Regions from separate parts of the Streptomyces sp. LMG1-1-1.1 genome, predicted to be linked through region 2. Evidence: predicted binding sites of a transcription regulator. Region 2 holds the regulator's gene; the other holds the start of a gene.

Region 1 (3,403 bases), on a different contig from region 2:
GACGACGTCGGAGAGGTCGAGTTCGACTTCCAGGTAGTGGTCGCGGAAGGTGTGGTTCTGCGCCGGGTCGAGGACTTCGAGGAGCGCCGCCGCCGGGTCGCCCCGGAAGTCGGAGCCCACCTTGTCGATCTCGTCGAGCAGCACCACCGGGTTCATGGACCCGGCCTCCTTGATCGCCCGGACGATCCGGCCGGGCAGGGCGCCGACGTAGGTCCGCCGGTGGCCGCGGATCTCGGCCTCGTCCCGTACGCCGCCGAGGGCGACCCGGACGAACTCGCGGCCCATGGCGTGGGCGACGGACTCGCCGAGGGAGGTCTTGCCGACGCCGGGCGGGCCGACGAGGGCGAGTACGGCTCCGCCGCGTCGGCCGCCGACGACGCCGAGGCCGCGGTCGGAGCGCCGCTTGCGCACGGCCAGGTACTCGGTGATGCGTTCCTTCACGTCGTCGAGACCGGCGTGCTCGGCGTCGAGGACGGCGCGGGCGCCCCGGATGTCGTAGGCGTCCTCGGTCCGCTCGTTCCACGGAAGTTCGAGGACGGTGTCGAGCCAGGTGCGGATCCAGGAGCCCTCCGGGGACTGGTCGCTGGACCGCTCCAGCTTCTCGACCTCCTTGAGGGCGGCCTCGCGGACCTTCTCCGGCAGGTCGGCTGCCTCCACGCGGGCGCGGTAGTCGTCGGACTCGTCGCCCTCGGCCTCGCCGTTGAGGTCGCGGAGCTCCTTGCGCACGGCTTCGAGCTGGCGGCGGAGCAGGAACTCGCGCTGCTGCTTGTCGACGCCTTCCTGGACGTCCTTGGCGATGGTCTCGGCGACGTCCTGCTCGGCGAGGTGCTCGCGGAGCTGGGCGGTGGCGAGCCTGAGGCGGGCGACCGGGTCGGCGGCCTCCAGGAGCGCGACCTTCTGCTCGACGGTCAGGAAGGGCGAGTACCCGGAGTTGTCGGCGAGGGCGCCGACGCCGTCGATCTGCTGGACGCGGTCGACGACCTGCCAGGCTCCGCGCTTCTTGAGCCAGCTGGTGGCGAGCGCCTTGTACTCCTTGACCAGTTCGGTCACGGAGCCGGGCAGCGGGTCGGGCAGGGTCTCCTCGACCGTGCTGCCCTCGACCCACAGGGCCGCCCCGGGGCCGGTCGTGCCGGCGCCGATGCGGACGCGGCCGATGCCGCGGATCAGCGCGCCAGGGTCGCCGTCGGACAGGCGGCCCACCTGCTCGACGGTGCCCAGGACGCCGGTCCCGGCGTAGGTCCCGTCGACGCGGGGCACGAGCAGCACCCGCGGCTTGCCGGCACCGGGCCGCGCGGCGGCCTGGGCGGCCTCGACGGCGGCCCGTACCTCGTTGTCGGACAGGTCGAGCGGCACCACCATGCCGGGCAGCACGACCTCGTCGTCGAGCGGCAGTACGGGCAGAGTGAGCGGCACGGACGCCATGGACTCAGCAGCCATGATCTCCCCTTCGGCAGTCAAGTTGAGCTGTACCGACTCAATGCACCTGAGCCCGCGAATGTTCCCAGACGTCCGTTCGCTCTGAGCGATCACCCTCACGCGGGCGCGTGGCACGGGATGTAATCCCTCTATGGATATAGCAGCCATTACATCCGCGTGGGTGGCGGGCTGGACCGTCTCCCGGGGCGCTCCCGCCGCGGTCCCCGAGCCGTGGGGGCACCGCATCGACGTCGGACTGCCCCGCCATGTCGTACGGCACGTCCTGCCCGCCCCCGACGCGGCCTCCGTCGGCGCGCTCTGCGCCCGGCTGACCGAGCCGTACAGCTGGCTCAAGGTGATGGCGACCCCCGAGGAGGTCGCCCCGTGGATCACCGAGGGGTGGACCGTCCCCGACGACCCCGGCTTCATGATGCTCAAGCCGCTGGACCCGGGCGCCCGGCCCGCGCCGCCCGAGGGCTACGCCCGGACCACCGAGACGCGGGACGGCGTCATCCTGGTCCGCATCCTCGCCCAGGACGGCACCCTCGCCGCCCGCGGCCAGATCGCCCCGACCGGCTCCACCGCCGTCGCCGACCAGATCGAGACCGACCCCGCCCACCGGCGCCGCGGCCTCGGCTCCAACGTCATGCGCACCCTGGAGGCCGCCGCCGCCCAGGCCGGCGCCACGACCGGCATCCTCGCCGCGACCACCGACGGCCTCGCCCTCTACGACTCGCTCGACTGGCGCTACCAGGGCCCGCTCACCGGCATCGTCCGCGACGGCGCCTGACGCCCCGACGCGAACCCCGGCCCGGTCCGTCCGTCCGTCGGGCTGCGCGGGGGACCCCGCAAGGGGCATGCTCGATCCATGGTGCGAGGAGTACGGCGAAAGAGGTGCGGGGCCCTGCTGCTCGCGGCGGCCCTGGCCGTCGGCGGGGCGAGCGGCTGCGGGCCGGGGGCACCGCCCGCGCCCGGCGGGCCGCCGTCGACCGCGAGCACACCCCCCGCGCCGCCGACGGAAGCGACCACGCCCGGCGGAACACCCTCGGACGCGACCGCGCCCCCGGCGCCGCCGACGGACCCCCCGGCCACGGACCCCACGTCGGCGCCGGCCACCCCTTCCCAGGACCCGCGGCCCGGTGACGTCCTCGTCGAGGTGACCGTCACCGGCGGTCTCGCCGGCATCCACAACCGCCTCGTCGTCCGTTACGACGGCACCTGGACCAGCACCTCCGGCGCCAAGCCGCCCCGCACCGGGCACATGACCGCCGCCGCGACCGCCGAACTGCGGGCCGCCCTGGAGGACCCCGCGTACGCCCGGGTCCCGGCGCGGCCCACCGGCAACCCGATCCCGGACGGCTTCGAGTACCGCGTCACCCACCACCACCGCCTCGTGATCGCGGGCGACGGCGAACGCCCCCCGGCCCTCCGGCGCGTCTTCGCCGCCCTCCCGGAGGGCGGCCCGCCGACGAGCCGCTGACCACCGGCGGCGGCGCGACGGGCCCGGCGAGCACCCCCGACTCCCGCGCACCGGGCGGCCCCCGACCCCTGCGTACCCGGCGGGCACCCCCGACTCCCGCGTACCCGCCGGGTCCCCCCACTCCGGCGCGCGTGGGCGGCGGGCTACCTGAGGAGCAGCCAGTCCCGTGTCAGCGCCATGACGTCCGCACGCGTGCGCGTGCCGTGGTCGGTCGCGATGAGGGGGTTGGCGACGCGCAGCGCGAAGACGAGCATGCAGCGGGCCTCGACGTCGGCCTCGTCCGGGCAGAAGCTCCGGAAGAGCGACCGCAGGTACTCCATGCGCCGGTTGTCGGTGCGGCGCAGGCGCTCGGCCACGGTGGCGTCGCGCCGGGCCCATTCGCGGATCGCGAGGTCGACGGTGGTGCCGGCCACCGGTTCGCCGAAGGCGTCGCGGACGATGTCGAAGAGCCGTTCCAGCTTGGCCCGGGGGTCCCCGCCACCGCTCTCGACCCGCTCGATCACGGCG
Region 2 (3,403 bases):
GCGCGCAGGCGAAGGCGGAGGAGTCGGACGACTCCGAGCAGGACAGCGAGTAACAGCCGTACCCGGAAGCGGGAGGAGGGACGTCGATGAGCACGAAGGACTTCGTCGAGAAGGACTACTACAAGGTTCTCGGCGTCCCCAAGGACGCCACCGAGGCCGAGATCAAGAAGGCGTACCGGAAGCTCGCCCGCGAGAACCATCCGGACGCCAACAAGGGCGACACCAAGGCCGAGGAGCGCTTCAAGGAGATCTCCGAGGCCAACGACATCCTCGGTGACGCCAAGAAGCGCAAGGAGTACGACGACGCGCGCGCGCTGTTCGGGAACGGCGGCTTCCGGGCCGGCGGCCCCGGCGGCGGCTCGTTCAACTTCGACCTGGGCGACCTCTTCGGAGGCGCCCAGGGCGGGGCGGGCGGCGGCGGCTTCGGCGGCGGGGGCGGCATCGGGGACGTCTTCGGCGGACTGTTCAACCGCGGGGCGGCCGGGGGCACGCGCACCCAGCCGCGGCGCGGCCAGGACGTCGAGTCCGAGGTGACCCTCAGCTTCACCGAGGCCATCGAGGGCGCGACCGTACCGCTGCGGATGTCCAGCCAGCAGCCGTGCACGGCGTGTTCGGGCACCGGCGACAAGAACGGCACGCCCCGGGTGTGCCCGACCTGCGTCGGCACCGGTCAGGTCTCGCGCGGCAGCGGCGGCGGCTTCTCCCTCACCGACCCCTGCGTCGACTGCAAGGGCCGCGGCCTCATCGCGGAGAACCCCTGCGAGGTCTGCAAGGGCAGCGGGCGCGCCAAGTCGTCCCGCACCATGCAGGTCCGGATCCCTGCCGGCGTCTCCGACGGGCAGAAGATCCGGCTGCGCGGCAAGGGGGCGCCCGGCGAGCGCGGCGGGCAGAACGGCGACCTGTACGTCGTCGTGCACGTCGACGCCCACCCGGTCTTCGGCCGCAAGGACGACAACCTCACCGTCACGGTGCCGGTCTCCTTCGTGGAGGCGGCGCTCGGCGGCGAGGTCAAGGTCCCGACCCTCGGCGGCCCCGCGGTCACCCTCAAGCTGCCCGCGGGCTCGGCGAACGGTCTGACCATGCGCGCCCGGGGCAAGGGCGCGGTCCGCAAGGACGGCACCCGCGGCGACCTCCTCGTGACGGTCGAGGTCGCGGTGCCCAGGGAACTGGACGACAAGGCACGCGAGGCCCTGGAGACCTACCGCGAGGCGACCGCCTCCGAGGACCCCCGGGCGGAGCTGTTCCAGGCCGCGAAGGGAGCGTGACCCGATGGACGGACGCCGACGCAATCCGTACGAACTGACCGACGAGTCGCCGGTGTACGTCATCTCGGTGGCGGCCCAGCTCTCTGGTCTGCACCCGCAGACCCTGCGGCAGTACGACCGGCTCGGCCTGGTCTCCCCGGACCGCACCGCCGGCCGGGGGCGGCGCTACTCGGCCCGTGACATCGAGCTGCTCCGCCAGGTGCAGCAGCTGTCCCAGGACGAGGGCATCAACCTGGCCGGGATCAAGCGCATCATCGAACTGGAGAACCAGGTCGCGGCGTTGCAGAGCCGGATCGCGGAGCTGTCGGCCGCGGTCGACGGCGCGGCGGCGGCGATGCGCCAGCGCGAGGCCCAGGTGCACGCCTCGTACCGGCGCGACCTGGTGCCGTACCAGGACGTGCAGCAGGCGAGTGCCCTGGTGGTGTGGCGCCCCAAGCGCGGCGAGTAGGTCCGCGAGGCATCCGTCGGAGCCCCGTCCACAGCTGTGGACGGGGCTTTCGCGCGTCCCGGGGTCAGGGGAGCAGTTCGGAGACGATCTCGCCGACCGTCTCGTACCAGGGGGAGGCGCCGGTCCCGAACGCGGCGGCCAGGGCGGTGCCGACGGCGATGTCGCGGGGCGTGGCGCCGGGCTCCCAGGTGTCGATGACCCGCCCGTTCCCCGAGCACAGCAGTTCGCCGACCTTCCGGCCGTCCCGGGTGAGGCGGCTGTAGTCGTGCCCGCACGGCACCAGCCGGTAGTGGACGCCGTCGGTGCGGACGTCGACGCGGTACGACCACCGCAGCAGCCGCCCCCGGGCCGGCCGGAGTGCGGCCGGCTCCCCGTCGACGGTGAGCGCGAGGAGGCCGGCCCGTCGGGTCCCGATGGGCGTGTGGGCGTCGGGAGGGCTCCCCGGGGCCCGTACGAGCTCCACGACGGGCAGCCCGTAGCCGGACACCCGGAGCGTCCCGGCGGGCCCGTCCAGGTCGATCTGTGCGTACACGGTGGTCAGTTGTCCCGTTCGAGGATGCCGGACTGGGCGATCAGGTACCCGAGCTGGGCCCGGCTCCCGCTGCCGAGCGCGGCGGCGAGCTTGGCGATGTGGGCGCGGCACGTCCGCACGTTCATCCCGAGGCGGCGCGCGATGGCCTCGTCGACGTGGCCTTCGACGAGGAGCTTGGCGATGGAGCGCTGGACGCCCCCTATGCCGTCCACGGACGGGCTGTAGGGGATCTCCTCCTCCCAGGGCACGCCGTGCAGCCAGAACTGGTCGAAGACGCCGACGAGGTACTGGACGAGGCCTTCGTGGCGGAGTTCGAGGGCGACCTGGCGGTCGCTGCGCGCGGGTACGAAGGCGACCTTGCGGTCGACGATGATCAGCCGGTCGATGATCTCTTCGAGGGTGCGGAGTTCGAGCCCGTAGGGGGCGACCCGTTCCACGTAGGCGAGGGTGGCGGGGTGGTGCCGTGCGGTGTGCTGGTAGAGGGTGCGCATCCGGACGCCGCGGTTGAGGAGGGGCTCCATGCGCCGCAGGGCCGCTTCGAGGGTCTCGGGGCGCCGGCCGCTGCCGGGCTGGATGGTGAGGAGTTCCTCGGTGCACTCGTTGATGACGCGGTCCAGCGTCGCGTTGATGACGCTGAGGCCTTCGAGGACCGTGATGGCCTGTGCGGCGGAGGGGTCGGGTGTGTGGATGGCCAGGAATGGCTCGAAAGCGTCGGCGAGCGCGATGGCGTGCTGCCGACGCGCCTGTATCTCCAGTTCGATGGGGTGAACGAGCTGGTTGAGGGCGATCGAGGGCGACACCGGGTGCAGCCACTGGCTGTCGTCGGGGTCCGGGTGAAGGAGGGAGAGCTCCTTCAGGCAAGGGGCGGCCGCGGCCTCGGAGCGGGCGATTCGACCCGTGCGGAGTGCGTTCGCGTACAGCTCCTTTCCCACGTCGCATAGTTCACCGTGACTGTGGTTATGGCCCGTTCCGTCACATTCAAGACTCATTTGCACCCCCCTCAGGGTCATGAATTACAGGAACATGATGCCCGGGTTGGCTGGTGGACGGGTCAGGAGTAAGTCATCGTCTAACTCGCGGGGGGGAGGTAGTGATCAAAAGAGGTGGAGATCGGCCATGACCAGGATGGTTCGTGCACTTAGCGCCATAGCCGTTGCG

The links. The regulator HspR, encoded in region 2, represses chaperone genes until heat shock. The targets are predictions, from matches to a motif close to TTGAGNNNNNNNNNCTCAA.
Region 1: lon (endopeptidase La) is a predicted target of HspR. The motif match lies at 1,460-1,478, and genes of this name have one in related genera.

Annotation. Positions count from the first base shown of each region.
Region 1 is NZ_JBFPNH010000057.1:8,259-11,661, reverse strand. It holds gene lon (endopeptidase La) at 1-1,437, opposite strand, end outside; gene MRBLMG1_RS29965 (GNAT family N-acetyltransferase) at 1,568-2,206, shown strand; gene MRBLMG1_RS29960 (hypothetical protein) at 2,285-2,896, shown strand; gene MRBLMG1_RS29955 (TetR/AcrR family transcriptional regulator) at 3,040-3,403, opposite strand, start outside.
Region 2 is NZ_JBFPNH010000021.1:274,745-278,147, reverse strand. It holds gene grpE (nucleotide exchange factor GrpE) at 1-53, shown strand, start outside; gene dnaJ (molecular chaperone DnaJ) at 87-1,265, shown strand; gene MRBLMG1_RS11925 (heat shock protein transcriptional repressor HspR) at 1,270-1,713, shown strand; gene MRBLMG1_RS11920 (hypothetical protein) at 1,778-2,245, opposite strand; gene MRBLMG1_RS11915 (helix-turn-helix transcriptional regulator) at 2,251-3,255, opposite strand.